DNA from 3 places in the Halomonas sp. ISL-56 genome. Region 2 is predicted to be linked to each of the others. Evidence: predicted binding sites of a transcription regulator. Region 2 holds the regulator's gene; each other region holds the start of a gene.

Region 1 (10,526 bases), on a different contig from region 2:
ATTAGGCTGCACACAATTGTGGCCTGCGAGAATTTGCAGGCCACAATTACACATCGATAGAGTTCTACCTTTCTAGACCAAGCCAACTCTGGCTTATTCAGTGAGTGTTAGCGCCTACCTACGTTAAAAGGGAATGCTTACCGGAATGCACACAACCACCCGTCGAGTGACTTAGGGTTCATTTCAGGTGCTAAAGATTAGCAATACGGTAGCGGCTTAGAGATTGGGTGGCCTTGGCAAAGTAGAAGCACCTACCCGGAGATAAGAACTAATAAAAATTAGATTAATGTTAATAAAACGATGGGGAGATCATTAGAGCAAAACGCTACTTAATGGATGGCTGATGTTCTCAGCGCTTAGATAAATTATCGCTCACTGAGCAGGCTCAGTGAGCGTTTTATGGGTAATTTTGCCAAGCCGGCGCCATCAACCAAAGTAAACATCAGTTTTATTACGCGATTTCGTTCACAACCCAACTGACCACTTCTTCATTACCAAATTCTGCTTTCCACCCTTGAATGACTTTGTGGTTCCCGCCACGGGTTTCTACCACTTCGCCAGTGTGTGGGTTCTTGTAGACCTTCAAAGGGCGTTTTTTACGGCCATCCGTATCGCTTGTGCTTACCTTGCCCGCTTTTGCTGGTTTAGAGCGGTAAGATGGGTCAAGCATTTCGCATACGTCGCGCGCTAGTTTTCCGTGCTCAGTCATAAGCGCTTGTAGTCTTTCTTTGAACTCAAGCTCTTCTTTTAGCTCACTGTTATTTTCCAGTGCTTGCAGCTCTTCTTGTAGCTGCTTTAACAACTGTTCTTTTTTGAGATAATCACTCAGTACCGACGCCATGGTCTAAATTCCTATATTTTTAAAATTTATTTAAGATAACTCTTAAACGTATATCTTACGCATTATAGCTTTAATATCGTCATCGAGAAAAGGAAAGCTCAAGTTTAATCAATGAGCATGGGCGCGCCATTTAGTCGCAGGCGCCTTTTTAACAATTAGTTTCGCTCGGCAGGATTTGAACCTGTCCCCTCGGCTTCGGAAGCTAATACCTAACCGTGCCGATCAGCCACCCACTGAAAAACCTTAGCGGCACAATCTATTTTATCCCGATTGATGCCGACTGAGCTTGCCCGCGCTAGGCGTACAAGAGGCATCTAGGAAGCAATTGCGTAGAGTTTTCAAGCGTCGAGCGCCAGATTGTAGCTTTTGATGTAGAAACTATTAATTAGCCAATCAGCTCTGAGTAATTTTGAGCCATATAGTGAATGAGCTCTACGCATTTTTCGGTTATAGAAATAGGGCAATTACCGTGCCTACGAAACTTGGGGCGATTCACTTCTTCACAAACCGTTGGCACCAGACTCCCTGGTAACGACTCCGGCCAAACCACCAAAAAACGTGATACGATAATCTGCTATATTCGTTATATTTTCTGTCATTTCTACCGACAATATCATCGTAAAGGAAAACAACTTTCACCATGTCGTCAGCTACAGACTGCGTCGCCACGCTTATTGATGACTTCCAGCAACGTCGACCAATCCGCGCAGGTTCACTGATTATTACCGTCTATGGCGACTCTATCGTTCCCCGGGGCGGTACGGTGTGGCTAGGTAGCCTGTCGAAACTGGTGGAGCCTATCGGTATCAATGAGCGGCTAGTGCGTACCTCTGTTTACCGGCTGACCCATGAGACCTGGCTACGGGGTGAAAAGGTGGGTCGTCGCAGCTACTACCGATTGAGTGGCCCTGGGCGGCGGCGTTTTGAACAAGCCTTCAAACGCGTCTATCACGGCGCTCAGCCTCCTTGGTTGGGCCAGTGGACATTAGCATTGCTGACACAGCTCCCCCCAGACCGGCGTCAGCAGATTCGTGACGAACTCGAATGGCTGGGTTTTGGTAGTTTTGCACAGGGCGTGCTGGCACACCCTACGCTGTCATGCGCAGAAGCCATGGCGGCCTTGCAAGAACTGGATGCGGCAGACGATACGATCGTTATGCAAACTCAGGCCATGGAGCCCATGACCAGCAAACCGCTACGCCTACAGGTCAGAGAGAGTTGGAACCTCGACGAATTAGCCGAGCTCTACCAACGTTTTCTGGTTAAGTTTCGCCCCCTCTGGAACGCTCTCAACACAGAGAACCATTTGGGACAGGAAGCGTGCTTCATTGCGCGCACCTTACTTATTCACGAGTATCGCAAGGTTCAATTACGCGATCCCCTTCTGCCTGACGAACTCCTCCCCACGGCGTGGGAAGGCCGCTACGCCCATCAGCTCTGCCGCAATCTCTATCGTTTGCTCTACGAACGCGCAGAGCGCTGGCTAGATCGACACCTGGAAACCGCCGAGGGCCCATTACCCGCCCCCGGGCCCAGTTTTTACCAGCGCTTCGGCGGGCTGGAATGAACACCTCACAAGACAACTGAATTAGTCGTCATATCGAGCATACCGCAACTTATGATTGTGACGACTGATCCAGCGTCTGCTGTTTAGGCTGAGTGTCACCGGCCAGCAAAGCTGGGCGGTCAGCATCGAGTTCTGCCAGCGGTTCACAGGCTTCCAAGCTGTCACGGCAACGGGTCACTAAACGCTGATACTCTTGAGTGCCCTGTTGCTTCCAAGCAAACTCCTCATCGCTCAGCGCACGCTTGACCTTTGCAGGTGACCCCATCACCAGCGACTGGGGCTCGCACTCGAAGCCTGCCTTAACGAAGGCTGCTGCCGCAACGATAGATCGCTCAGCAATGTTGGCACCGTCCATCACCACGGCGTTCATCCCCACCATGGCATCACGCCCAATCACGCAGCCATGCAGTACCGCGCCATGGCCGATATGGCCATCCTTCTCAACCTTAGTGACGCAGCCCGGAAAGCCATGCATCACACAGGTATCCTGAAGGTTGGATCCCTCTTCCAGCACAAGACGGCCGAAATCGCCGCGCATCACCGCGCCAGGGCCTACATAACAGTTGGGGCCCACGATCACATCCCCGATCAACACCGCAGTAGGATGTACATAAGCCGTCGGGTGAACCACTGGCGTCACCCCTTCAAGTCGATAGTAAGGCATCACGTTCTCCGTTAGTTTGATTGGCCGTGGCGACGGCTTTGCACCACCAGGAAGCGGTTGGCAACAAAGGCTTGATTACATAGGGAAGCATTCGCGGCAGGATTGTTAGACGGTGCCGCTTTAACGGCATCCTCAGGGTATTTGCGCATGCTTTCTGGATAGGGTGTCCAAAAATCACGGCCAGAGGTAGCAGCGACAGCCCGGTCAAGAATCTCACGATGAAGGTCAAACATCTGCTGCGCTGATTGCGTCATGGGGCGCTCCTGCACTCACTTATTTTTTTGATACGCCATATTCTTGAAGACTATCTTTCCCGTAACAAAACATCAAACGCTTTCCCTGCCACCACTTACTTAAGTAGTGGTGTACTAACTATCGAAACACTCGATAGATAGGAGCTTTAAATGCCTTCTTGAGCTACTTAACCGCCTTTCATACCATGGTCTAAGATCCCTCATCTCTTCGCAAAAAATACATGCAAACTGTTGTTAAAAAAGAATAAACAAACCAAAACAACGATAAGCGACACATTAAAACAACCTATCAGTATTGATGTGTATCAAAATAAACCTATACTCGGCAGATATTCATCCTGTGCGCCCCAGGCCGAACAGAGGAAAAAATGCCCTCTACTCTAAAAATAACCACACCCATGGAAGGCGTTTTATGCATCATGCTGAATCGCCCGGAAGCACTAAATGCGCTTTGAACGCCATGCCTTCACCTTGCTGGCGGGCACCGCAGACCGCAACGAGGGTATTCGCGCCTTCCAAGAAAAACGACCTGCCTCTTTTAAAGGGCACTGAGACAAGGATATTCCCCATGAGCCAAGCGCCCCTGCTTTACAGCGTCGAAGAAGGCGTCGCTTGTATTACGCTGAACCGCCCCGACAGCCTGAACAGCTTCAATACCGAAATGCATGCCGAGATGCGCAAGGTGCTTAAGGCCGTGCGCCAGGATCCAAGCGTTCGCGCTTTGCTGCTGACGGGTAGCGGTCGCGGCTTCTGCGCCGGTCAAGACCTTTCCGACCGTAGCGTCGCGCCCGGCGAGCAAGCGCCTGACCTCGGCGAGTCGCTGGAGAAACGCTATAACCCTATGCTGCGCGCCCTTAAAGACATGCCGTTTCCGACTATTTGTGCGGTGAACGGTGTGGCCGCCGGTGCCGGTGCCAATATTGCCCTGGCTTGCGACATCGTGTTAGCGGCTCGCTCGGCAAGCTTTATTCAGGCTTTCTGTAAGATCGGTTTGATTCCAGACTCCGGCGGCACCTGGACATTGCCTAACTTAGTCGGCATGGCCCGCGCCAAGGGCTTGGCAATGCTGGGCGACAAGCTTCCCGCCGAAACCGCCGAGCAGTGGGGCATGATCTGGCGCTGCGTCGACGATGAAGCGCTCCAAGAAGAAGCCATGAACATGGCTCGCCACCTGGCCACTCAACCCACACGCGGTTTGGCACTAATTAAGCGCGCCCTGCATGCCAGCAGCGATAACAGCTTCAACGAACAGCTCGACCTGGAGCGCGATCTTCAGCGGCTGGCCGGGCGCTCGGAGGATTACCGCGAAGGCGTCAGCGCTTTCATGGAGAAACGTCACCCCACCTTTAAGGGAGCGTGATATGCCAGCACTTCCTAGCACCGCCACTATTGGCGTTATCGGCGCGGGGGCCATGGGTGCCGGTATCGCTCAGGTAGCCGCCCAGGCTGGCCACTCGGTGATTCTCTATGACAATCAACCGGGCACAGCAAAAGCCGGTATCGACAACATTCGTCGCCAGTTGGAAAAGCGTGTTGCCAAGGGCAAGATGCCTCAAGGTGATGTGGATACCATCATCGCTCGCCTGCAGCCTGCCGATGCCATTGATGCCCTGGCCGATAGTCGCCTGATTATCGAAGCCATCGTCGAGAACCTTGAGATTAAGCGCCAGGTGTTTGCTCAACTCGAAGCGCTATGCCCACCGGGAACCTTGCTAGCCAGTAATACCTCATCACTGTCGATTACTTCCATTGCCGCCAATCTTGAATACCCCGAGCGCATGGCGGGGCTGCACTTCTTCAACCCCGCGCCGGTGATGAAGCTAGTGGAAGTGGTGTCTGGACTGGCGACCACCAGCGAGGTCGCTGAGACTCTGTTCGATACCGCCAGCGCCTGGGGCAAGGTCGCGGTGCACGCCAGTTCCACCCCGGGCTTTATCGTGAACCGCGTGGCACGGCCCTTCTATGCTGAAGGTCTTCGCCTGCTACAGGAAGTTGCCAGCGATGCCGCCACCCTGGATGCACTGATGCGCCAGGCCGGCGGGTTCCGCATGGGGCCTTTCGAGCTGATGGACTTGATCGGCCATGATGTTAACTACGCCGTGACCCGTTCGGTGTTCGATGCCTACTACGGCGACACCCGGTTCAAACCCTCCCTGGTGCAACAGGCGCTGGTTGAAGCTGGTCGCCTGGGGCGTAAGTCTGGCCAAGGCTTCTTCGACTACCCTCCTGAAGGAGAGCGTGCAAATACCGTTACAGCTCAGCCCAAGTTTGCAGCACCAGCAAATGCGGAACTGCCAGCACTTGTCGTACAGGGCGCGAATAGCACCATCGCCCCGCTGCTGGAACGCGCTCAGGAAGCCGGGCTTGATGTGGTATATCGCGAATCGCTACACCAAGACGGTACGTCTCGCTTGTACCTAGGCGACCTGGTGCTGGCCCTCAGCGATGGGCGCTGCGCCGCCGAGCGCGCGGTTAATGAAGGGCTCGAAGCCCTGGTACTTTTCGACCTGTGCCTGGACTACCGCAGCGCCAGCGCCATAGGGCTTGCTGCCAGCCATACAGCGTCGCCCGAGGCCCGCCAGCTTGCCACAGCTTTCTTCCAACGCTTGGGAATGGATGTGGCCTGGCTAACCGACACGCCAGGGCTAGTGGTATTGCGCACCGTGGCCATGCTCGCCAATGAAGCCGCCGATGCCGTTTTGCAAGGTGTCTGCAGCGCCCAGGATGGCGACCTGGCCATGCAGGCCGGGGTCAACTATCCCCGCGGCCTCTTGGCCTGGGCGGACTCGCTGGGACTGCCCTTCGTTCACCGTACCCTTACGCACCTGCAGCAGAGCTACGGCGAAGAGCGCTATCGCAGCTCTTTCCTGCTGCGCCGCAAAGCCCTGAGTGAGGAAAGCTTTCATGAGTGACTCCCAACTGACCCCGCAACAGCTGGCGGAAGCCTGTGCCGAGGCAATGTTTTCCCGCGACCATGCCAGCCAAGGGCTGGGGATGCGCATTACGCGCATGGCACCCGGCTTCGCCGAACTGACCATGACCGTGCGTCAGGACATGGTGCAGGGGCACGGCAACTGCCATGGCGGCTTTCTGTTTGCCCTGGCCGACTCCGCCTTTGCGTTTGCCTGCAACAGCTACGATGAAGCCACCGTCGCCGCTGGCTGCAGTATCGACTATCTCGGCCCCGCCCAGTTGGGCGATGAGCTCACCGCCACCGCCGAAGAGCGCAGCCGCCGTGGGCGCACCGGCATTTACGACATCACGTTGCGCAATCAGCACGGCGATACCGTTGCCTTGTTCCGCGGACGTTCCTACAAAATCCGCGGCAGCGTACGCCGCTTGGAAGACACCGCTGCTGGAGACAACCAATGAAAGACGCGCTAATTATTGATGCCATACGCACTCCGATAGGTCGCTACGGCGGCGCACTTTCAAGCGTGCGTGCCGATGACCTGGGGGCCATTCCCATGCGTGCCCTGATAGAGCGCAACCCGAACGTTGACTGGTCGCTGGTAGACGATGTCCTTTACGGCTGCGCCAACCAGGCAGGGGAAGACAACCGCAACGTAGCACGCATGTCTGCGTTGCTCGCGGGGCTTCCCGTTGAGGTGCCCGGCTCCACCATTAACCGTTTGTGTGGTTCTGGAATGGACACCGTCGGCAACGCTGCCCGCGCCATCAAGACCGGTGAAACGGGGCTGATGATTGCTGGCGGTGTGGAGTCGATGTCCCGAGCCCCTTTTGTGATGGGTAAGGCAGAACAAGCTTTCTCACGTCAGGCCGACATCTTCGACACCACCATCGGCTGGCGCTTTGTGAACCGTGCCATGAAGGCCCAGTTCGGCATCGACTCCATGCCCGAAACCGCCGAAAACGTCGCCGAACAGTTTGGTATTTCCCGGCAAGACCAAGACGCCTTCGCACTCCGCAGCCAACAGCGTACCGCCGCCGCCATGGAGGCCGGCCGCCTGGCCGAAGAGATCATTCCTGTCGAAGTCCCCCGGCGCAAACAGGATCCGCTAGTGGTAGATAGCGATGAGCATCCGCGCGCCACCACGACCGCCGAGCAACTCGCCAAACTGCCCACGCCCTTCCGTGAAGGCGGCAGTGTTACTGCGGGCAATGCCTCAGGCGTTAACGATGGTGCCTGTGCGCTGCTGATGGCGTCACCTGAGCAGGCCGAACGTTTTGGCCTGAAAGCCCGCGCTCGCGTAGTAGGCATGGCCACCGCGGGGGTGGAGCCGCGGATCATGGGGTTCGGCCCCTCACCCGCCACCCGTAAGGTGCTTGCCCAGACCGGGCTTACCTTGGATCAGATGGATGTTATCGAACTCAACGAAGCGTTCGCTGCTCAGGCGTTGGCGGTCATGCGCGACCTGGGTCTTAGTGATGATGCCGAACACGTTAACCCCAATGGCGGCGCCATCGCACTGGGCCACCCGCTGGGCATGAGTGGTGCTCGGCTAGTCACCACCGCTGTGCATGAACTCGAACGTCGGCAAGGACGCTTTGCGCTATGCACCATGTGTATCGGTGTCGGCCAGGGCATCGCGATGGTCATTGAGCGCGTATAAGCCCATAACTAACACCATTCTCTAGACCATGGCGCATTTAGACACTAGTCCAATAACAACTTGCTTGACCGGAGCCCCCTGATGAATCAGCCCGCTACGCCTATCGACACTGCAACTCTCGACCCCTTGGAAACTGCCAGCGTCGACGAGCTGCGCGCCACTCAGCTCAAGCGCCTGAAGTGGAGCCTGAAGCACGCTTACGACAATGTGCCGTTCTACCGGCAGTCTTTCGATAAAGCCGGGGTACATCCCGACGATATCCAGACGCTGGCAGATCTCGCCAAACTGCCGTTCACCACCAAGGCCGATCTGCGCGACAACTACCCGTTTGGCATGTTGGCCACGCCGATGAGCGAGATCGTGCGTATCCACGCCTCCAGCGGCACCACTGGGCAACCCACGGTGGTGGGCTACACCCAGAAAGATATTGATGTGTGGTCTGATGTGATGGCGCGCTCAATCCGCGCCGCTGGCGGCAGCCGCAATGACAAGGTGCATGTGGCGTATGGCTACGGCCTATTCACCGGTGGGCTGGGTGCGCATTACGGCGCCGAGCGCCTGGGCTGCGCCGTCATTCCCATGTCGGGCGGCCAAACGGAGAAACAGGTTCAGCTGATCCGTGACTTCGCGCCGGACATCATCATGGTCACCCCTTCTTACATGCTCAACATCGCGGACGAAATGGAGCGCCAAGGCATCGACCCGCGCACACTACCCCTGCGCACCGGTATTTTCGGTGCCGAACCCTGGACCGACAGCATGCGCACCGCCCTAGAACAGCGCCTGGGCATCGATGCCCTCGATATTTACGGCCTCTCTGAAGTAATGGGCCCGGGCGTGGGCATGGAGTGCCTGGAAACAAAAGATGGCCCGACCATCTGGGAAGATCATTTCTACCCCGAGATCATCGACCCCGCCAGCGGCGAAGTACTCCCCGATGGCGAATACGGCGAGCTGGTGTTCACCACCTTGACCAAAGAAGGCCTGCCGGTAATTCGCTACCGCACCCGCGACCTGACCCGCTTGCTGCCGGGCACTGCGCGCCCCATGCGGCGCATCGATAAGATCACTGGCCGCAGCGACGACATGCTAATCATTCGCGGCGTGAATGTATTCCCCACACAGATCGAAGAGCAACTGCTAAAGATCGCGTCGCTTTCGCCCCACTACGAGATCGAAGTCAGCCGCCAAGGCAATATGGACACGGTACTTGTACGTGTCGAAGCTAACCATCATGACATCGCCCGCGACCCCGTGGCCTGTGAACAAGCCGCGAAAGAGCTTCAGCATGCCATCAAGACATACATTGGTATCAGCAGCCAAGTTGAAGTGTGCCCGGTAGAAAGCGTTATGCGTTCGATGGGTAAGGCCAGGCGCGTCAAGGATCTTCGCTGATTCAGTGCTCTAGTTGCTTGATGTCGCTATGAACATGCATCGGCGCATAAGCATTAAAGTATTTATACGTAGGGGATTGCTCTCATCGAACAAAGACAATCCCTTCCTGAAAGAAGGATGACTTCGTGAGCAATTGATATCGTGTATGAGGACTATCATGCTGAGTACCTCACTATTCCCGTAGACAAAAGCCTCGAATTAAGCCGCTTTATTAGTAATCACTTAGAACCCCAAAAAAACAGAAGAACTATCAAACGTAAGTGCTAACACATGTACTTACGTCTATATTCCCGCGCAACAGAAACAGCAAAAAAACCTAACCTCATGTTTATTAAATACTTTAAAAAATATTTCCAATTCGGAACTGATTAGCTGACGATTCCGACCTTTTAGGTGTTCAGCGAGTGTCTTAGGTTTGGTTGCATAACAACGACAATGTCACCCAGCGAGATACTGCAATGCAACAAATCCCAAAAGGCAAAGCTGTCATCAATGAGGTGGGCTTACGCGATGGACTACAGAACATTGCCTTCACCCTGCCAACCAACAAAAAAATAGCGTGGATTCATGATGCCTATTTAGCGGGCATGCGTGAAATGGAAGTGGGCTCCTTTGTTCCACCCAAGCTGCTGCCACAGCTGGCGGATACTGCAGAGCTTGTGACCTACGCCAAAACACTACCCGGTTTATTCGTATCAGTTCTTGTGCCGAATTTAAAAGGGGCTGAGCGAGCCATCGCCAGCGGGGCAGATCTGATGATCCTGCCTATTTCCGCCAGTCACCAGCATAGCTTAGCCAATGTGCGTAAGACACCCGATGAAATGATCGCAGAGGTGGCACACATCATAACGGCGAAAAAGAACGCTGGTTCCAAGATATTGGTTGAAGCCGGCATCGGCACGGCATTTGGCTGCACACTTCAGGGGCATGTTGACAGTAGCGAGGTACTACGCCTTATGCAGGCAGCGCTAGAAGCAGGCGCTGACCGCGTCAGTATGGCGGACACCGTAGGCTACGCCGATCCAGCCATGGTGCGTGAGCTGTTCGGAAAAGCCATCAAACTAGCGGGGGATAAGTGCTGGCGAGCACACTTTCACGATACTCGGGGCTTAGCACTGGCCAATGCCTACGCGGCGCTTGAGGTAGGGATCACACGCTTCGACGCCTCTCTAGCAGGGATCGGTGGCTGTCCTCATGCACCAGGAGCAAGTGGCAATGTAGCCTCTGAGGA
Region 2 (10,526 bases):
TCCCCTCGCCCTCGAGCTTGACGAGTAGTTGGGTCGGGCGGTGAGTGTTGTTAGAATAGATGCTACTTTTTTTTATCACGCCTCCTACCCTCGGCAGTGCCTATACCATGCAATCTCTTGATCACTTTGACCCTGCTCACTATGACAACGTTACAGCCGAACAGGTTAACACAGAGCACGACCAGCCAGAGCTGGCTGATGCGAAGCAGAAGCGTGAATTTAACAAGCTGCAAAAGCGTCTGCGCCGGGAAGTGGGCAATGCGATTATTGATTACCAAATGATCAATGAAGGCGATCGCGTGATGGTGTGCCTCTCCGGCGGCAAGGACAGCTACACCATGCTGGAGATTTTGCGCAACTTGCAGCGCAACGCGCCGGTCAATTTTTCACTGGTAGCGGTCAACCTGGATCAGAAACAGCCGGGGTTTCCCGAGCACGTGTTGCCTGCCTATCTGGATAAGCAGGGCGTGGAGTATCACATTGTCGAGCGCGATACCTACTCAGTGGTGAAGGAGAAAACCCCCGAAGGCAAAACTACCTGCGCGCTCTGTTCACGGCTTCGCCGCGGCTCGCTGTATGGCTTTGCTGAAGAGATTGGCGCCAACAAAATAGCGCTGGGTCATCACCGGGAAGATATCCTCGAAACCCTGTTTCTGAATATGTTCTTCGGCGGCAATCTGAAAGCGATGCCGCCCAAGCTGCTATCTGATGATGGTAAGAATATCGTTATTCGACCGTTGGCCTACTGCAAAGAGGCAGATATCGCCGAATTCTCGCGGCTGATGGAATTCCCGATCATCCCCTGCAACCTCTGCGGCTCCCAGCCCAATATGCAGCGCCAGGTAGTCAAAGAGATGCTCGCCGAGTGGGACAAAAAGTTTCCCGGTCGCCTGGAGAGCATGTTCAAGGCCGTCACCAATATTGCCCCTTCCCAGTTGGCCGACCGCAACCTTTTCGATTTTGAAGGTCTAGAGGCCAAGCAAGCAGAGCTACTGGCGGGGCGCATCCAGGCCTTTAACGTCAGCTAACCGTTTGCTCTTCCTCTTCGGCGAGGGTAATCAAGCGCGGCATATCGAGAATATTGACCTCTCGCCCGGAAACCGCCACCACGCTCTGCTGCTGAAAGCGGCTTAAAATGCGGCTGACGGTTTCCACCGCTAAGCCCAGGTAGTTGCCGATATCGGCTCTGGGCATTGAGAGGCGAAAGCTATAAGGCGAGTAGCCCCGACGACGAAAGCGATCCGAGAGTGTGATCAAAAAGCTCGCCAGCCGCTGGTCGGCGGTTTTACGCGACAGCAGGCGCATCATACGCCGATCATCGCGTAACTCTTTGCTCATGCTGCGATACAGCTGGCCTCGTAGCTCGGGGATCTCTTCTGAGAGCAAATCCAAGCGGTCAAAGGGAATCTCGCAGATGGTGGTGGTTTCCAGGGCGATCACGCTACCGGGGTAGTGCTCTTCGTCAATGCCATCCAGCCCCACCAGCTCACTGGGTAGGTAGAAATTGGTCAACTGCTCGCTGCCGTTACCCTCGGCGGTGATCTGCTTCAAGCTGCCCGAACGTACTGCATAAACGCTGGTAAAGGCGTCACCCTGGCGAAACAGCGGCTCGCCTTTTTTAAGCGGCGCGCGGCGGCGAATAATCGCATCGAACTGCCCCATATCGTCCAACTCAAGGGCAAGCGGCAGGCACAGTGAGCTTAAGCTGCAGGTTTGGCAGCGCGCTTCGTGGAGTAGCGAGCGCCGACGGCTCATGGGTTCCAGCATGCGTTGCTCCTTGAGTGGGTCATGCTTATCAATTAGTAAATCCTTACTTATTATAGTCGCTTTAGCATGTTTGCCTAAAAGAGATTAGACAATTTTAGAGTAGCGCTGCCCCGTTTGCCCAGCAAGATGGGCATCAAAGGCCATGGCTAAATGGCGAATCAGCAGCCGCCCCATGGGCGTGGCATTAAGTTGATCACCACTACGCGTCAGTAGGCCATCTTGCTCGGCGCTCTGTAAACGTTCCAGAGCGGGTGCGAAATAGCGGGGGGCATCGATGTTCCAGCGCTGGCTGACCACAGAAAGGTCAATGCCCATATCGCACATCAGCCGTTCAATCACGTCCCGGCGGATAAGATCGTCGTCGCTCAACCGCACGCCGCGCAAGGTAGCAAGCTGGCCCTGATCCAGCGCCGCTTCATAGCGTGCCAGATCGCTCGGGTTCTGTGCGTAGACGTCATCAATGCGCGAAATCGCCGAAACGCCAAGCCCAATTAAGTCGCACTGCGCGTGGCTGGAGTAGCCTTGGAAGTTACGCTGCAACGAGCCGTCGCGCTGGGCAACGGCCAGGCTATCATCAGGCCGGGCAAAGTGATCCATACCGATATGTACATAGCCTGCCGCGGTGAGCATCTCAATGGTAGTGCGCAGAATCGCCAGTTTCTCTTCGCCACCCGGCAAATCATCGACATTGATACGCCGCTGGGGGGCAAAGCGCTCGGGCATATGGGCGTAATTAAATACTGAAAGGCGCGCCGGGTTTAGCTCAATCACCTGGCGCAGAGTGTCGGCAAAACTCTTTTCAGTCTGAAAAGGTAAACCGTAAATAAGATCGAGATTAAGCGAGCGAAAGCCCAGGCGGTGAGCCTCCTCCATTAGCGTTTCGGTAAGTACTCGAGGCTGAATGCGGTTAATGGCTTTCTGTACCAGCGGACTTAAGTCCTGCACCCCCAGGCTGATGCGATTAAAACCGAGGGATTCGAGGTGGCGTAGAGTAAATACATCCGCTTCGCGAGGATCTATTTCAATGGCGTAATCGCGATCCGTCGACGAGGAGAGGCCAAAGCGGGCATCCAGTCGATCGATCAGGTCGCCCATTTGGTTCAAGCTAAGAAACGTTGGCGTACCACCCCCCCAATGCAGCTGTTCTACCGGCCGTGATGTATCCAGGTGGCGTGCGGTCAGCACCATCTCACGGTCAAGCCTCGTTATGTAGGGCTCGGCCAGGGCGGTATTCTTGGTAGCAATTTTATTACATGCACAGTAGAAGCAAATCTTGCGGCAAAAAGGCACGTGAACATACAGCGACAGCGGTCGCTTACTGGTATTGCTCCGCTCAAGCGCTTGGATCAGGTCGCTGGGGGTAAATTGGTCGTGAAATGACAGCGCCGTAGGGTAAGAGGTGTAGCGTGGGCCACTGGTGTCGTAGCGGCGCAGCAGGGCTTCATCCCACACCGGCTGCGTGGGCGCTGCCGCCACAGACGAGGCAAGAGGTGAAACCACAGGGGCATGAACGGGCATGAAGGGGCGCTCCGACGTTAGGAAATGCCGCTAGCCTAACCCGTAGCGAAAACGTAAAGATTGAGCCATGTCATGCTAATGATGTGCAGTGAGCGTCCACAGTTGCCAGAGCGCAAAAGCGATAATCGTTAGCGCCGCCACGCTGCGCGTCGCCGGGTGACGAATCAGGTGGCTTAGCTGGCGCGCTGCGAGGCCAGTGGCGAGCAGCGCAGGCAGGGTGCCTAGTCCAAAGGCACCCATGAGTAGGGCGCCTTGTAACGGGTCGGCAATGGCTAAGCTCCAAGCCAGCATGGAATAGACCAGCCCACAGGGTAGCCAGCCCCAAAGGGCGCCTAGCGCAAAGGCTTGAGGCATATACACCACCGGCATTAAGCGCCGTCCCACGGGCTCGATAAAGCGCCAGAGGCGGCGGCCAACGGCCTCCACCTTGAGTAGCCCTTTCCACCAGTTGGCGATATACAGCGCCATCAGGATCAGCATCAGCGCGGCAAATACTTGAAGCAGTAGTCGCGCCGTGGCAGAAAGCGAAAATAGCGTGCCTAGCAGCGCAACCAGCGCACCTGCGCTCATATAGCTCATAATACGGCCTGCATTGTAGCTAAGCAGCAGCCCTCCCATGCGCGCTGGATGGCGCATGCTGGGAGGCACTGCAAAGGTGAGTGCGCTCATGATGCCGCCACACATGCCAATGCAGTGGGCGCCGCCCATCAAGCCAAATACAAATGCCGCCAGCAGCGGGGGCAGATCAAGCCCTGTCGGGTTCATTGCCGACGCTCTTGGTCGTCGGGTGCGTCTTTATCTTTTGCTGCGTCGGGGTGTTGCTTGGCTTGCTGTCGCTGTTGACGCTGCTCAGGACTCAGGTCGTTGTCATCTTCATCAAACAGAATGCGATGCGCCGGGCCTTCTAGATCGTCAAACTGATCATTTTTAACCGCCCAGAAAAATGCCCATACGGCGAGGCCGAGCAAAATCAGCGAGAGTGGAATGAGTAAGTACAAAATTGTCATGCGGTTACCGGGGTTGAAGTGCCAAGCGTTGGCGCGGGCTGGGCGCGCCAGCGAGACAGTCGCAGCGCATTACCCACCACTACTAGCGAACTAAGTGACATACCAATCGCGGCTAGCCAGGGCGGTACCAGCCCCATCGCCGCCAGCGGCAGCGCCGAAAAGTTGTAGCAGACTGACCAAATCATGTTCTGGCGCATGATACGCCGCGTCGCGCGGGAAATCTCGATGGCTTCAAAAATGCGCATCAGGCGGGGGCTGAGCAGCACTGCGTCGGCGCGTGTGCGGGCTAAATCCGTCGCCCCATTCATGGCAATCGCTACATCGGCACCGGCTAACACCGGTACGTCGTTGATGCCATCGCCTATCATCACCACGGTTTCGCCTGCGGCTTGAAGCGTTTTCATGCGCGCCAGCTTGCCCTCTGGACTGACCCCCGCGTGCCAGGTGGCAATGTTGAGCTGGTCGGCCAGGCTTTCCACCGCCTCCTGGGTATCCCCCGAAAGCAGCTCTACGTTTAACCCCTGGGCCTGCAGGGCTGTGATCGTCGCCGCAGCATCATCGCGAACGCCGTCGTGCAGGCCAAACCAGGCGCGGGGCTCGCCGTCTTCGCTAAGCAGCAGCCACTGGCCCTTGGCAGGCGCCGCGAGAATGCTATCCACGCCGCTATTCATTGCGCTATCCATTATTGCAAAGTCGGGTTTTCCCAGACGCCAACGGGCGCCGTTTAAGCTGCCTTCAAGCCCTTGCCCGGTGTGGCTGCGAATATCATTGGCTTGCAGCGTTGCATCCCGGAATGGCCGGAAGGCACGGGCAATGGGATGTTCCGAGTGGGCCTCAAGGGCAGCGGCAATGGCTCGGGCACGCTCAGCGGTTAATGCGTCGATTGGCTGAGTTTGGGTCAGGTGCATTTCGCCGCGGGTCAGGGTGCCGGTTTTATCAAAAATTACCCGGGTAACGTTGGAGAGCGTCTCCATGGCATCAGCGCGGGTGATTAACACGCCACGCTTACGCAGTTGGCCATGACCTGCGGTCAGTGCCGCGGGGGTAGCCAGTGCCAGCGCGCAGGGGCAGGTCACGACCAGCACCGAGAGTAGCACCCAGAGCATCCGCGAGGGGTCGATAAACCACCAGGCGATCGTCACGCAGGCTGTGACTACTAGCAGGCGCAGCACGAATAGGTGCGCCATACGCGCAGCCATCTGGGCAAGCCTAGGGCGGCTGGCAAAGGCGCGGTCGGTAAGATCGACAATGCCGGCCACTCGGGCATCGCGCCCGGCGTGGGTCACCCTGATCACCAATGGGTTTTCCATGTTTTGGCTGCCGCCGGTAATGCGGTCGCCCACCCGGCGGGTCACCGGCAGGTATTCGCCGGTCAGCATCGATTCATCCAGGCTCGATTCGCCTTCCTCGATCATGCCATCGGCAGGCACGCCGTGGCCGGGCTTGATCAATACGCGATCGCCGGGGGCGAGTTCACTGGCGGGTAGAATGCGCTCGCTGCCGTCGCTTTCCAGCCGCGTGGCCGAAATGGGTAACACGCCGCTTAGCGCATTGCCGCTATGGCCGCTGCGGCGTCTGGCGCGGCCTTCTACGTAGCGGGCAAAAAGTAAAAAGAAGGTAAACATCGCCACCGAGTCAAAATAGACCTCGCCGACGTTAAACAGCACCGCGTAGCTGCTGGCAAGGTAAGCCCCGCCAATCGCCAGCGACACCGGCACATCCATGCCCAAAACGCCGGTGCGCAGGTCGCGTAGGGCGTTGCGGAAAAACGGTTGTGCGGAGAAAAATACCACTGGTGTGGCCAGCGCAAAGGAGAGCCAGTGAAACAGGGCGTAGAAGTCGTCGCTGATTTCTCCGGGGCCAGAGACATAAATCGGAATTGAGAACATCATCACCTGCATCATGCCCACAGCGGCGATGATCAGCCGCCGCACGTTCATGCGCTCCTCATGCTGCATACGCGCCTGGGCTTGATCGGGCTCGTAGGGCTGGGCGTCGTAGCCAATGGCGGCCAGTTCGGCCAGCAGTTGCGAGAGCTTTAGCTGCTGGGGATTCCAGCTCACGCGCAACCGGTGGTGGGTTAAATTCACCGCGCTGGAGATGATCCCCTCCATGGCATTTAAGCGGTGCTCGATCAGCCAGGCACAGGCGGCGCAGGTAATGCCTTCAATGGCGAGGGTGGCTTTGACATTGCCCTCATCGCCATCGGGGTGGACAAACTGTGCCTGCAAGCCGGGGTCGTCAAACACTGACCAGGTATCCGCTTTGGCGGCCTGGCGCTCATCCGGGCGTTCGGGCAGTTCGGTACGGTAGCGGTAGTAGCTCTCTAGGCCACCGTCGACGATGGCATGGGCCACCGCTTCGCAGCCGGGGCAGCAAAGTGGGTGGGTATGCTCATCTAGGGTAATCGACCACGGTGCCGCAGCGGGCACCGGGTTACCGCAGTGATAGCAGGGGGGGGCAGGCGTGGCGTCGCTCATTCGCTTTCTGTACGCCCTCCTGGCAGTAGCGCGACGCTGTTTTCATTGGGGAACGTTGCCTCACCAGTGAGACGCCAATCAGCATCTTCTTGTGCGGGCTGGATCTGCAGGTACCAGCGGTAACGCAGATTGTCAGGCCCTTGGGTGATATAGCGGCCGTCACGGACATGTTCAAGGACGAACGACTGATCACGGTTATCTTCGGTGGGGAAGATAAGGTCTAAATAGAGCGTTTCCGGGCGCGTATCGCCGCTTAAATCGACCACGATATCGCTGGTAAGCGGATCAAGGCGCAGCTCGGCGCTCAAGTTCAGCGCGCGTGCCTGCTCCTGTTTGGCCAGCACCATGTTAATGGCTTTGCCATGTTCGTAATAATCTTCCTGAACGACCATGCCGTCGAAACTCTTGATCGACATAACTGCAAAGCCAGTGCTGACAATAATCGATGAAAACAGAATGCCGAGTAAAAACCACGGCCAAAACTGCTTATACCACGGTGTTACCGGGGGGGATGACATAATCTTCTATCTCCTAATATCGCCCAGGAAGCTAGTTTCGCGCTCAAGGCGAATATCTGCATCCTGCTGAGCCTGCAGCGTAAATACAATGGCGTGGCTGGGTTGCTGTAAGTCGTCGGGGCTGGCTGTCACAGTGACTACTTCCAAGCGCGACGCCCCGGCGGGTACGCTAATTGTATGGCTATCCAGGGTTAAGCTGGGTAATCCTGCAACGCTTAGCTGGTAGGTGTGGTCTTGATCATCCAGGTTGCGGATGGTCAGGCTAAATACATTGCTAATTTGACCGTCGCGGGTCATTTGGTAGAGCTGAGTGCGCTCGCGCTCAGCGTCAAAATTAAGCGGCATGCGGTCGTTAATGGCCCAGGCAAAGGTGCCCACCATCAGCACCAGAGCAGCAAAGTAGCCTAGCAGGCGTGGCCGCATAATATGGCTCTTGTTGCCCTCTAGGGCGTTTTCGGTGGTGTAGCGCACCAATCCCCGCGGGTAGCCCATTTTATCCATCACGCTGTCGCAGGCGTCGATACAGGCGGCGCAGGTGATGCACTCGTACTGTAGCCCGTCACGGATATCGATACCGGTGGGGCAGACCTGTACGCAAAGATCACAGTCGATACAGTCGCCATAGCCAGCCTCGCGGGCTTCCAGGTGGCTTAGGCTTTTCTTCCGGTGCCCACGCGGCTCGCCACGTGTTTCGTCGTAGGAGACGATCAGCGTGTCGCGGTCAAACATCACCGATTGAAAGCGAGCGTAGGGGCACATGTAAATGCACACCTGCTCGCGCAGCCAACCTGCGTTGAGGTAGGTGAACACTAAGAAAAAGCCGACCCAGAAGTAAGACCAGCCGTGGGCCTCTAAGGTGGGCAGGTCTGTTACTAAATCGCGAACCGGCGTGAAGTAACCCACAAAAGTGACGCCGGTGGCCAAGGCAATCAGTAGCCAGGCGGTGTGTTTGGCCCCTTTGCGCCAGGCTTTATCAGCGCTCATCGGTTGATTGTCGAGCTTAATACGCCGATTGCGCGAGCCTTCAATACGGTGTTCAAGCCAGATAAACAGAAACGTCCAAACGCTTTGCGGGCAGGTATAGCCACACCATACCCGACCAGCAAAAACGGTAATAAAAAATAGCCCAAAGGCGCAGATAATCAGCAACCACGACAGCAGGATAAACTCCTGGGGGTAAAACGTGGCGCTAAAGATATGGAATTCTCGACTTGGTAAGTCGAATAGAATTAGTGGCCTACCGCCGATATTAATCCAGGGTAAGAGAAAAAATGCCAGCATTAACGCCCAGTTCGCACTGCGCCGTAGCTTCTGGAAAACGCCCTTGATTTCACGCACATAAATGTGGCGTCGTTTGGCATACATTTCCTGGCTAACCGTTTCACTTGAGGGGCTGTGATGCCCCACCGGGTTCGGTGTGACGTCGTGGCTTGGTATCTTTTCCATGGTGGTATTCCCGGCTCAGAAGGCAGGAGAGGTGGCACCCAGTGCTCATTTCAGCCAGATGCTAGTCGGTCTAAGTATTTCGTTACTATTGTATCGGGTTGCGCAAAATCGTACTGGGTTGTGCATAAAGAAAGGGTGCGGTTTGGGGCCGCACCCTTGCTTGGCTAACGTTGCTGACATTGACCGCTGAGATCGATCGCTGTCAGTGGTGGTCAATTAGTCCGCTAGGCGCAGGCTGTACACGTAGGCTGCGACCAGATGAACACGCTCTTCACCGATATACGCAGCTTGCGCAGGCATATGACCGTTACGGCCGTTCCGCAGCGTTTGACGGATAGAGTCGCCCACCTCTTGGCCAGGTGCCAGGTAAAGCCAGATGTCATCGGTCAAGTTAGGCGCGCCAAGTGCCGTGTTGCCAGTGCCACTGGGGCCGTGACAGGCAGCGCACACTGCCATAAAGGTGCTTTCGCCCTGTTCAGCCTGCGCCTCGTCATGCTCTTCATTAGACAGCGACAGAACATACTGGGTCAGGTTCTCAATATTGTTCTGGCCCAACTGTTGCCAAGCAGGCATGAGGCCGTTACGGCCATTGTTCAGGGTGGTCAGGATGTTTTCTGGCTCACCACCGTACAGCCAATCGTCGTCAGTCAGGTTGGGAAAGCCGTAACCACCCCGAGCGTTTGAGCCATGACAAACCGCACAGTTGTTTTGGTAGATACGCTCAGCGACCTGCATCGCCTCGGGATCTTCGGCAAGCTCGGGAATGGGGACTTCCTGATACTGGGCAAAAATCGGCGTAAAGCGCTCTTCGGCCTGGGCGACTTCCTCTTCCCATTGACCTTCCTGCGACCAGCCTAATAGCCCCGCGTAGTTGCCCAGGCCGGGGTAAAACACTAGATAGCCCAGTGCAAAGACCACTGTAAAGATGAATAGCTGGAACCACCACTTTGGCAGAGGGTTGTCATACTCTTCGATGCCATCGGCGGCGTGGCCTGTGGTTTCTACGTTTCCGTCCGCATCAGGCGTTTTGTCGGTGCGGCGGTTGGCCAGCAGTATCCATACGCTTAGCGCTATCGTGCCCAGCGTAATGATAATGATCCAGGCGCTCCAAAAGCCGGATAGGGAGTCACCCCATAAATTATTCATAACTTCTTATCTCCCCTGTCGTCGCGGGAACGCGCTTCGCTGTCGCGTTCACGCGAAGCGTGCTTGTCACTGGTCGGTAGCTCATCGTCGTCGGCAAAGGGCAAATTAGCCGCTTCGTCGAAATCTGGCTTGCGTCGCTTGGAGTACGCCCAGAGGGCAATACCGATAAACGCGATAATCAAGATCAGCGTGATGAGGCCGCGAAAAGTTCCCGTATCCATAACTTAACGAGTGCCCTCGAGCACGGTTCCGAGCTGCTGTAGATACGCGACCAGGGCGGTAATTTCCTGGGTGCCGCGGACGTCTGCAGTAGCGTTGGCAATATCTTCGTCGGTATACGGCACGCCCAGTTGACGCAGCGTACGCATCTTTTGGGGAGTGGCATCACCATCGAGGGTGTTTTCAAACAGCCAGGGGTAAGCCGGCATGATCGACTCGGGCACTACGTCGCGGGGATTGTAGAGGTGAGCGCGGTGCCAGTCATCGCTATAGCGGCCACCGACGCGCGCCAAATCTGGCCCAGTGCGTTTGGAGCCCCACAGGAAGTTATGCTCGTAAACCTGCTCACCTGCCACGTTGTAGTGGCCGTAGCGTTCGGTTTCAGCACGGAATGGACGCACCATTTGCGAGTGACAGCCCACGCA
Region 3 (10,526 bases), on a different contig from region 2:
GATTATGGGCTACTGCTTTGGCGGCGCGGTGGCGTTAGAGATCGCCCGCTCCGGCGAAGCCGACAACATAGCCGCTTATACAAGCTTTCACGGTGGACTAACAACGCCCGACGGCCAGGCATATTCAAGTGAAACTGCGCCTATTTTTATCGCCCATGGCGGCGCTGATAGCGCTGTGAGCTTAGAGGATGTTGCTACTCTGGCGGAGGAGCTAGAGACCGCAGGTGTGACTTATGAAGTAGGTATCTATTCCGGTGCACCCCACGCCTTCAGCGTGTTCGGTAGTGATGCTTATCACGAGCGCGCCGACAAACGCTCTTGGGAGGCCTTCAACGTCTGGTTGGATGAAATGCTTTAAAATGCTTTAAAACGAAATCGTTAGCGGCGCTGGACGCCGCTAACGACTCAGATGCAGAGCTGTTCAGTAACCCACCCTTTACGAAAACCAAGTGGGGTTAATTAAAACTTAACTTTAGGCTTCTTCTTCGTCTTTTTCATTTTTATGCGGGGTAACAGTGGTCACCGCCGTTTGTCGCGCATCGTGAGGAGAGTTGTAAAGACGAGCATCAATCACATGCAGTACCGCCAATTGCACAAATAAAACCGCAAAACAGACAATCAAACCTTTCAACATGGCGGCATATCCAGAAATAGAGGGGGCTAGCAATCGAATCTTAGCTGATCACTAGCCAAACACAATCTATTTTATGTGCCTGAACATCCCCGTTTAAAAGCGCTGAATCGCAGGTATAGCTGCGACTCAACAGACAAGATCAACAATGGCTAATCCTTAACGGACACTTTGCGCAGATCCTCAATCGTCACTCCCTCTGGTAAGTCTGACTCCTCCGCGGGCAGCCATACAGGTGAGAAATCGCTATCTTCTCGACCATCTTCATGCCGATGGCCTGGAATACGGTAAACAATCTGACTGTGGTGGTGATCCCATGCAAATACACGATCCATATGCTTATCCTAGAAAAAGAAAATTGAAGCTATGACATTAGCGTTTAACACGATGTTCCGACACCTATCATCGACACGTACGATACCAATGAGGTTAAATGCCGGACGGATTATTTGCTGACAAGGAGTTACCAATGAAAGCCCTCATCGCCCTTTGCCTATTTACCTTTGTACTCGCGGGCTGTAGTTCCGGCCCTACCTCATCAAGAACTGCTGACTGCCGCCAACTAGCAGAAGAGGCTGGCGACACCATGGTCTATGGCGACTGCATACGCGGCACCCAAGTGAACAAGGCAGGGTTTTAATACCGCTTTATTGTCACGTTAATTTGCTGGGTTAATGCCAAGTGGTTGCTTGAAAGAACATCATGACGGTAAGGCCTACAGGAGGCCTTATGCTCGTTTCAAGAAAAGCAAGCTAGTTTTGAATACGCAAGGCCTCTGCCTACTGGCATGGTAGAAATAGTGTTAACAGTCAGAAAAGGAAATCAAATCAAATCACTATTTAACATTAGCACAAAATCAACCATCCCCATGCCGTGAAAGCTAGGCTGCACACCACCACCGCAAGAGACCGTTATGCCCGTTATTCAGCAACTGCTGCGCGTTCTTAAAGCGTCTACGCTACAAATTTCGTGGACATTTCTTCTCCTTATTGTACTCGCACACATGGGCACCACCTGGGTGCTTTTTGCACTGGCCGGCGAAGCAGTGGCTGATTCCGCTACCGATTGGGTTTATTTTTATGTGGTCGTCTCCAGCACCGTAGGTTTCGGTGATTTCAGTCCGACCACAGCCGCTGGCAAGTGGATCGCTACGCTCTATCTCATCCCCGGCGGCATTTCGCTGTTTGCTGCCTTGATCGGTAAAGCCACTGTCACCCTCTCTAATTTTTGGAGACTACAAATGCAAGGAAAAGGCGATTTTAGCCATCTATCCGGCCACACCCTGGTCATTGGCTGGCACGGTGAAACCACAGAGCGCATTTTGGACATTCTCCAAGCCGACAAAAGCTTGCCTGATGAAATAGTGCTCTGCGTTACCAAAGAGATGAGCAACCCACGTCCGGCGGATTTGAAATTTATTAAAGGAGAGAGTTTCTCCAATGCCGAGCTTCTCAAGCGGGCCGGGGTTGAGAGCGCCAGCCGCATCATCATTTACGACACGAGTGATGACCGAGTTGCCACTGTCGCGCTGAGTGCCTACAGCCTTAAAGCCAAAAACGCCCATATCGTCGCCCACTGCGCTAATCCCGACACCGCAGCCATGTTGCGACGCACCTTGCCAGGCATCGAATGCACCCAAGCACTAGCGCTGGAAATGTTGGTACGCTCAGCGTCTGATGCGGGTATTTCACGGGTCGTCAATGAACTACTTGCGGTTGATCGTGGCGCTACCCAGTACCAAACCAGATTAAGCCAGCCGCCTGCCGGTGCCACCTTTGGTGACCTATTTATGCAAGCGAAAAAAATCCGTAACGCGACCGTACTAGGACTCGCTAATAGCAGTGATGAAAGCGACGGTAATATGCTTAACCCTACTACTGACCGCCCGTTGCAGGATGGTGACATTGTCTACTACATGGCCAATACGCGGCTTTCACAGCAACAGCTGAGTGAGTTGCTCACCGCGGAAAGTTAAAAACGTGGGTTTAGCTTTTTTCATGAGCTAAGAGGGTTTGCCCATTTAGAATGGCATGCCCTTGCGTGCTCACTGGCCCAGCCAACCTGCCCTTCGCATAAACGCCTTCTCAACTTCCAGCACCATCAGCATGGCGATACCGATACTAATAATTAACATCCCATCCGCAATCCCTAGCGGCCGAGTATCGAATAAGCCATGCATAGCCGGCAGATACGTGAAGATAAGCTGAGCAATAAAGACCACGATGACTGCTGTTAGCACAGCTGGGGTTCCCAGCACGCCTCGCCAGTTAAAAGAAGTCATGTGCAGATAACGCACATTGAAAAGATAGAACACTTGCATTACCACAATAGTGTTAACCACCAAGGTACGGCTCATTGCTAACTCGTCCCCGCGGCCCATTGAGTAGAAAAAAATGCCAAGTGCTGCAATTAGAAACAGGAAAGACACCAACACGATGCGCCAGACCAGAAAGGGCGTTAGCAAGCCCTGCCCCGCGGGACGTGGCCGACGCTGCATAACATTGGGTTCAGCCTCTTCAAAGGCAAGCGACAGGCCTAGGGTGACCGCCGTAATAAGGTTGATCCACAGGATCTGAACGGCTGACATCGGCATAGCGAAATTGAACAGAATCGCGGCAATGACCGCTAATACTTGGCCCCCATTGGTCGGTAACGTCCAAGCCGTCACCTTACGAATATTGTCGTAGACCACTCGACCTTCATTCACGGCGGCCACAATAGAAGCGAAATTATCATTGAGCAGAACCATCTGCGACGCCTCTTTTGCCGCATCAGTGCCTTTGAGACCCATACCAACCCCGACATTTGCCTGTTTCAATGACGGCGCATCATTAACCCCATCGCCGGTCATCGCTACAATGGCGCCGGTCGATTGCAGCGCTTGAACAATACGCAGTTTATGCTCGGGGTTAGTTCGTGCAAAAACACTGATCTTGGCAACAATCCCGGGCAGATCGCTATCAGCAATGTTATCAAGCTCACGCCCTGTAAGTACTTGTAGGTCATGATCAAACCCTAACTGACGAGCGATAGCCGCTGCCGTCGCGGCGTGATCGCCAGTAATCATCTTCACCATAATGCCGGCGGAGTGGCACTCTTTAATAGCCGCCACTGCCTCTTCCCGAGGCGGATCGATAAAGCCTGTTAAGCCAACAAAAACTAACTGATCATCAAGGTCAGCAAACGCCAGCTTGTTAGTGCCGGGCGGAACCCGCTTAGTCGCGAAGCCGAGCACCCGCTCACCCTGGGCAGCCGCCTCTGCTATGCGTGCCGTCCAGGCATCCCGTTCCAGCGACCCACTTCCTTCACCATCCGCCTGAAGGGAGCATAGCTGCAGCAGTTCGTCCGGGGCACCCTTGACGAAAATTCGAGTTTCCTCCAATGCATGGCAGTTGAGCGTGGCCATAAAGCGATGTTTGGCGTCGAAGGGGATCTCGGCAAGGCGAGCCCACTCATGCCGAGTAGACTCGGGATCTAGGCCAGCCTTAATAGCCAACGCCACCAGCGCCCCTTCCATGGGATCGCCGATCACATGCCACTCCTCATCGGTGTGGTTCAACTGGGCATCGTTACATAGCAGACCGGCAAGGATCAGGCTGTCGATATCCGGCGGCCGCGTATCCTCTACGTTCGCCGCCGTCTCCTCTGTCAATCGCCCTTCCGGTACATAGCCCGACCCGGACACTGTCATTCTGCCACTGGGGGCTTCCAGCCGACGCACGGTCATCTCGTTGCGCGTCAGCGTACCGGTCTTGTCGGAGCAGATAACCGACGTAGCGCCGAGCGTTTCCACTGCAGGAAGCTGGCGGATAGCGGCGTGGCGCCGTGCCATGCGCTGCACGCCGATAGCCAGCGTGATAGTAATGACTGCAGGCAGGCCTTCAGGGATTGCTGCGACAGCTAAAGCCACCACGGCAATAAGGGCCTCCGACCAGACATGGCCGCGTACCAGCACCGCAAAGGCAAACAATGCGACCGCTACGACCAACGTGATCCAAGTGAACTGCGTTCCGAAGCGATTGATCTGCTGTAGCAGTGGCGTGGTAAGTGGTTGAACATCGCGCAACAACGTACTGATTCGCCCGATTTCAGTATCGCTACCGGTAGCCACCACCACTCCTGTTGCCTGCCCAGTGGCCACCAACGTGCCCGAGTAAGCCATAGAGTGACAATCACCTAGCGCTGCCTCCTTTGGCGCCGGTGTCACCCGCTTTTCTGCAGCTACCGACTCACCGGTTAGGATCGCTTCCTCAATTCGCAATGCGCTGGCACGGATAAGGCGCAGATCGGCAGGCACTCGATCTCCTGCCTCCAATGATACGATATCACCCAGAACGATCTCATCGACGGGCACTTCGACGTGCTTCCCTTCCCTGACTAAATGGGCGTGCGGTGCGATTAGGTTACGGATTGCATTCAGCGCTTTTTCCGCCTTCCCTTCCTGCACGAAGCCGACCACAGCGTTAACCATAACTACCGCAACAATAACCGACGCATCGACAAAATGTCCCAACAACAAAGCAGCCACTGCTGACGCCAAAAGAAAATAGATGAGTGCGTTATGAAAATGTGAAAGCAAGCGAAGCAGCGGGTGTCGGCCAGCTACTGTCGGTAACTGATTACGCCCATACATCTCCAAGCGCCTTGCAGCTTCATTTACTGTCAGCCCCGATGGCGAAGTCTCCAAATCCGCAATGACATCATCAGCGTGCCTCGCATGAACCTCCAGAAGCATGCGTTCTGATGACAAATCGGTATCGGCGGCGGGTATATCCATACTGTCTCCTAGACAGCGAAAATAGAAAGGTGACGTCGACAGGTTGAGCACTACCGCACGGCACACTTCATTAGTCATTATTTATCGCACCACAACATTGATGTCGGTCAAACCAACGGCTATTAAATACTTCTGTGAAATTGATGAGCGCTATACTTATTACTTCACTTGAGGAGCCAAGAAAATGACAACATCAACGTTTCCAAACGCCGCTTTTAACATCGCCAATAGCAACGTGCTCAAGAACCACATACTCAATAACCACATGCTCAATAACAAAGACTTGCTCGTTTTTTGGTATCAGCCGTGGACTGAAACCACCCATTCGGCGGTCAAGCTACACTGCATTTGGCTAGAAACACTTAACGACGCACTTCGCCACGAAATAGATTTCCTTGCGGCCATGGCGCCCGTCTATAGCAAGCTCACACACTGCATGCTGGGCCTCAACGGGCCGCTGACTCCGGAGTTGATGGCGTCCTGTTACCACCAAATAGCTGGCGACATGTCAGAAGCCACTTTTAACCGCATGCGCAACGTATCTGAACTCAGCGAAGACTTTAAGGAGCGTATTTGGTGTGAACTATAAAAACTGAAATAAATCCCGCCGTCGTGTTAAAAGCGTTAACTCCTTGAGTCCCTGATGGAAAGGCCGTGGTATAGCGCGAACATCGTGGAAGAAGCCACAACAAACATCGCCAGCCCACAGGCGAAGATCACATTAGATATGTCTACGATTATAGCCATCTCCTGCGGACGGTAACGTGCTAAGGTTTGGCCAATTGATAGCGCACAGGCTCATCGTTAACAGAGAGGTACTCAGTGTTCTACGTCCACGCTTTCGGCCAATCGTTGCTGCACGCCTTGAAGAACTTGTTGCCGATTGTGGCGGTCGTTGTTTTTTTCCAATTGGTGGTACTTCAACAAGCCCCTGAAAATACGCTAAGCATGGCGGTTGGTCTGTTAATCGTGGCGGTAGGCGTCGCACTGTTTCTTCAGGGCCTTGAACTAAGCATTTTCCCGGTCGGCAAAAGCTTGTCCAATCAATTTGCCAAAAGAGGGTCTATGCCCATTCTGCTGGCTTTTGGATTTGCGATGGGATTTTCTGCGGTTGTCGCTGAGCCTGCGCTGATTGCCGTCGCTCAGCAGGCCCAGGATATTAGCGTGGGCAAAATCGATGCGCTTACTCTCCGCTTGCTGGTCGCCACCTCTGTCGGTGTGGTCATTGCGCTGGGGGTTTTCCGCATCATCATTGGCTATCCACTGCACTGGTTTATGATCATTGGCTACATCACGGTGGTCATCGTCACTTGGTTTGCTCCTGAAGAAATCATCGGTCTGGCCTATGACTCAGGGGGCGTTACCACCAACATTGTCACGGTTCCCCTGATTGCCGCCCTGGGCATTGGCTTGGCTGCGTCCATTCGTGGTCGCAACCCGCTTACTGACGGATTCGGGCTGGTCGCGCTGGCCGTCATGGTGCCGATGATTACCGTGCAGCTCTACGGGATTGTGGTCTACAGTGGCGAGGGTTCAGACGATATTCCGGTGATGCCCCTTCAGGATGAGGGTAACGCTATTTCCGGCGCCTTCAAGATGCTATTGGAGTTAGCAGAGATGGTGCGAGACGTTCTGCCCATCATTCTGACTATTCTCTTTTTTCAATACATTGTGCTGCGGCGCGGGCTATCCAACCCTCGCAAAATAGTGTTTGGATTTGTACTGGTCATTTTCGGCCTCTATGCCTTTGTGGTGGGCCTTAAAATGGGGCTTTTCCCGATCGGCACCAGTATGGCCGAACAACTGATCGAGCTGGAACGCTTCGGCTTTATTTATCTGTTTGCGTTCATGATTGGATTTGCCACCACCATGGCCGAACCCGCGCTGCTGGCGGTAGGCAAGCAAGCAGAAGAAGCTGCTGCAGGGCGGATTAATGGCAGCGCGATCCGTCTACTGGTTGCCCTTGGCGTGGCCATTGGCATCAGCATAGGCGTTCACCGGATCATTGTGGGAGGATCCATGCATTACTACATAATGGGCGGCTATACACTGGTGATCATTCTGACCGCTCTAGCGCCTAAATACATCGTTGCCTTAGCTTATGACTTAGGCGGCGTCACTACATCTGAGGTCACCGTGCCGCTGGTAACAGCCCTGGGCATTGGTTTAGCCGCTAATATTGAGGGCCGCAGTGTCCTGATTGACGGATTCGGGCTGATTGCTTTCGCTTCTATTTTCCCTATTGTTACCGTTATGACCTATGCCATTGTGATGCATTGGTGGACAAACCGTGGAGAGGTGCTCTCATGAAGTTTTCCGTTCTCGTTGCCATTGTTCCTGAAGACCAGGAACAGGAATGCATTGATTCCGCCCGTGACCTTGGCGCCGGTGGCATTACGGTTATGACGGGGCGCGGCATCAGCAACACCGCCAAGAAAACCTTTTTCGGACTTACTTATGACGGTAGCCAGAGCGTTCTAGTGATGGTGCTTGAAAAAAGCCTATCACTGCAAATTCTAAAAGCCATCCAACAGCTGCTGATGCCCCAGGAAAACGACTCTCTTGGGCTGGTATTTACCCTTCCGCTGGAACATCTCGGCGGCATTGATGTGTCTCAGTTCCATAAATTTGAACAACACTTGAAAGAGAATATTTGAGGAGCTGCAGCGATGAAACTGGTCAAAGATGTAATGGTTAGCAATGTGGCTTGCGTCTCCCCCTTTGCTAAGCTTCGGGAAGCGCTGAGCTTGATGAAAAAGCACAGCGTAAAGTCACTGGTCGTTGAGAAACAGCACCCCAACGATGCCTATGGGCTTATTACTTACACCAATATTTTGAAAACAGTGGTAGCAGAGGAAGGCGATATCGACCTCCTGAACGTCTATGACGCCTGCGCCAAGCCGGCTCTGTCGGTCGGCAAGAGCCTGTCGGTGCGACAGGTAGCGGCTATGATGACCGAACACCGGGTAAAGCGTATTTTGGTGCTGGAAGATAACGACCTGCTAGGGTTTGTCACCATGGACGATATCATGGCGGTATTGCTGGAGCAGGTAGAGTAGAAGCGAAATACTAAGATAAAGAAATACTAAGATAAAAAAACACAAAAAAAGCGCTGCTACCAGCATCAGAATATTAAGACCTCCTGATACTGGTAGCAGCGCCCATGTTCGGGCTAACTGCGTTAGCCAGCGTTAGACGTAAAAGTCCAGATCCTCTTGGGCTTTTAGCAAATCGCGCATTTTGATGGGGTCATCACCAAAGAAGAAGAGCAAGCCCCAATGCGTCCCAAAGGCCGAGCGGTCAGGAACAGTCTCTTCTGTTGGCTCAATCAGTTCATGCGACTCGAAATACGGATGATTAATCGTTTCTTCAGGCATTTCCAGCTTGCTGACAACACGACGGCGAGGGTATACACCAAAGCACCCTGCATAGCCTTTCGCATCGACCACTTCACGAGGGAAGAAAGCAGCCACTTCCTCTTTGGTGCTTTTCGGGTCGAACACCAGCATTGACGCTTGGTAGGCGTTAAATCCGTAGGCTTTTTCGATCAGCTCAAACGCTTTAAAGCCAGGCGGACGATAGGCAACCTCGCCAAAGTACATCTCACCGTCAGCTGTCACGAAGTACTCGGGGTGGATTAGGCCAAACTGGATATCGAACGTTTTGATCAGCAATTCGATCTGCTTGGTGATCGCGTTACGCCAGCTTTCCAGTTCTGCAGTCGCGGGCACGAAGACTGAATAGCCCAACGTCACGTATTCTGAAATGTTCAGAAACTGAATTTTGCCATCGTGTATCCAGGCTTCAACAGCAAACTCCCAGCCGCTCAAGTGACTTTCCATCAACAGCGGATATTCTTCATCCGGGATGTTGTCAATTTCAGCTATCGTGCGGATCATTCGGTGGCCGAGACAACCGGCTTTGTCGAAGGCTTTGACGTGAATCGGGTCATCTGGATCGCCGTCCAGTTTGAGCAGCGTTTGGTTGACGCGCTTCATAAAGCGGACGATGTCCTCTTTCTCATGTGCCTCTTCAAAGATTCCGACACGAATGCCGCCCAACTGAGCACGACGCTTCATTAGGGCCTTATCACGGAAAAGGATGGACTGTCCGAACATCCGCGGGCTATCAAGGAGAACAGAGTTGATGGCACCAGACCACTCAACAGTTTCTTCAAACAGCGGGATAGCGACGTCTACACCTTCTTCCTTCAGCTTTTCGGCGATCTCCATGGAACGATCATTCAGGCGAATAAAGTCCCATGGAATAAAAGGTATATTGTTCGCGGTACAGAAATCTGCGGCCCACTCTGGCGCCACAACGATATAGCGGCGGTCAAATTTTTGAGCAGCCTTAATCGCGTTTACGCTCCAGCCAAGTAGAGCAATATAACCTTTGTTCGGATCTTTGGGGGTCTCGGTGCCTTTGACCGAGTCCATTTCCGGATCGCGCCAGGCCGTTACAGCTTCGGGTAATTGCTTTTCTGATGTAATCGACATTCAATGTCCTCCTTGCTGGTTAACCCAAATTGACTGCGTTGATATTGGAGCGCACCAAGTGAGCTGAAGCGCAGTCAGTTGTGTTCAGGAGCGATTGAGCAAGCCAGCATTAGAAAAGTTTTTAGCGCACCCGTGTAACTAAGCTAGCCGATCCTGTTACATATAGCAATTAAACTGTAGAGTTTCTGTTGAATAACTGTAGAAGTTATCTCGTTGTTTGCAGAGGATATTTTCTATAGTTGGATCGATCATGGAGATCCATAAATACTCAATAAAATCAATTAGATAAAAGATTTAATTACATCTTCATTTATTACGATTTCTAACTATGGCTTCCCTTCTGTCTGCGATGAACTAACATCATGCTCAGCAGCGTCTTCAACTCCCTCCTCAATCATCTCTTCAGCCTCCTGCTCTTCTTCTGCGGATGCTTCAGACTCTCCATGATCTTTCCGGCCCACGGTTAGCGTGGTGGAAAGACCGAAGTGATCCGAGCCTTGCACCTTCACTCTATCAATATCAATGAGATGGAAACCATCAGAGACAAACAGATGGTCGATCGGGTACCGCCACCATGGATATTTTGCATGGTAGGTGCTGAGCAAGCGCCGGCCACGAC

What was found. Region 2 encodes FNR, which switches genes on or off when oxygen is low (the NO sensors DNR and NnrR bind a similar motif). Its sites were predicted from a motif close to TTGATNTANATCAA; they were not measured.
Positions count from the first base shown of each region.
Region 1: paaG (2-(1,2-epoxy-1,2-dihydrophenyl)acetyl-CoA isomerase PaaG) is a predicted target of FNR. The motif match lies at 3,622-3,635, and genes of this name have one in related genera.
Region 3: J7J49_RS13410 (HAD-IC family P-type ATPase) is a predicted target of FNR. The motif match lies at 5,506-5,519, and genes of this name have one in related genera.

Region 1 is NZ_JAGGRO010000019.1:192,673-203,198, reverse strand. It holds gene J7J49_RS16785 (BCCT family transporter) at 1-5, shown strand, start outside; gene J7J49_RS16780 (histone-like nucleoid-structuring protein, MvaT/MvaU family) at 452-841, opposite strand; gene paaX (phenylacetic acid degradation operon negative regulatory protein PaaX) at 1,482-2,408, shown strand; gene paaY (phenylacetic acid degradation protein PaaY) at 2,458-3,072, opposite strand; gene J7J49_RS16765 (hypothetical protein) at 3,084-3,326, opposite strand; gene paaG (2-(1,2-epoxy-1,2-dihydrophenyl)acetyl-CoA isomerase PaaG) at 3,895-4,686, shown strand; gene paaH (3-hydroxyacyl-CoA dehydrogenase PaaH) at 4,688-6,238, shown strand; gene paaI (hydroxyphenylacetyl-CoA thioesterase PaaI) at 6,231-6,698, shown strand; gene pcaF (3-oxoadipyl-CoA thiolase) at 6,695-7,900, shown strand; gene paaK (phenylacetate--CoA ligase PaaK) at 7,982-9,295, shown strand; gene J7J49_RS16730 (hydroxymethylglutaryl-CoA lyase) at 9,754-10,526, shown strand, end outside.
Region 2 is NZ_JAGGRO010000011.1:455,089-465,614, reverse strand. It holds gene ttcA (tRNA 2-thiocytidine(32) synthetase TtcA) at 108-1,028, shown strand; gene fnr (fumarate/nitrate reduction transcriptional regulator Fnr) at 1,021-1,767, opposite strand; gene hemN (oxygen-independent coproporphyrinogen III oxidase) at 1,852-3,285, opposite strand; gene J7J49_RS10060 (sulfite exporter TauE/SafE family protein) at 3,361-4,050, opposite strand; gene ccoS (cbb3-type cytochrome oxidase assembly protein CcoS) at 4,047-4,292, opposite strand; gene J7J49_RS10050 (heavy metal translocating P-type ATPase) at 4,289-6,772, opposite strand; gene J7J49_RS10045 (FixH family protein) at 6,769-7,290, opposite strand; gene ccoG (cytochrome c oxidase accessory protein CcoG) at 7,297-8,736, opposite strand; gene ccoP (cytochrome-c oxidase, cbb3-type subunit III) at 8,953-9,882, opposite strand; gene J7J49_RS10030 (CcoQ/FixQ family Cbb3-type cytochrome c oxidase assembly chaperone) at 9,879-10,103, opposite strand; gene ccoO (cytochrome-c oxidase, cbb3-type subunit II) at 10,107-10,526, opposite strand, start outside.
Region 3 is NZ_JAGGRO010000015.1:207,710-218,235, forward strand. It holds gene J7J49_RS13385 (dienelactone hydrolase family protein) at 1-358, shown strand, start outside; gene J7J49_RS13390 (hypothetical protein) at 473-634, opposite strand; gene J7J49_RS13395 (hypothetical protein) at 784-966, opposite strand; gene J7J49_RS13400 (hypothetical protein) at 1,101-1,271, shown strand; gene J7J49_RS13405 (ion channel) at 1,545-2,606, shown strand; gene J7J49_RS13410 (HAD-IC family P-type ATPase) at 2,676-5,486, opposite strand; gene J7J49_RS13415 (hypothetical protein) at 5,593-5,997, shown strand; gene J7J49_RS22800 (DUF1538 domain-containing protein) at 6,231-7,718, shown strand; gene J7J49_RS13430 (transcriptional regulator) at 7,715-8,065, shown strand; gene J7J49_RS13435 (CBS domain-containing protein) at 8,078-8,467, shown strand; gene J7J49_RS13440 (ATP-grasp domain-containing protein) at 8,600-9,907, opposite strand; gene J7J49_RS13445 (endonuclease/exonuclease/phosphatase family protein) at 10,234-10,526, opposite strand, start outside.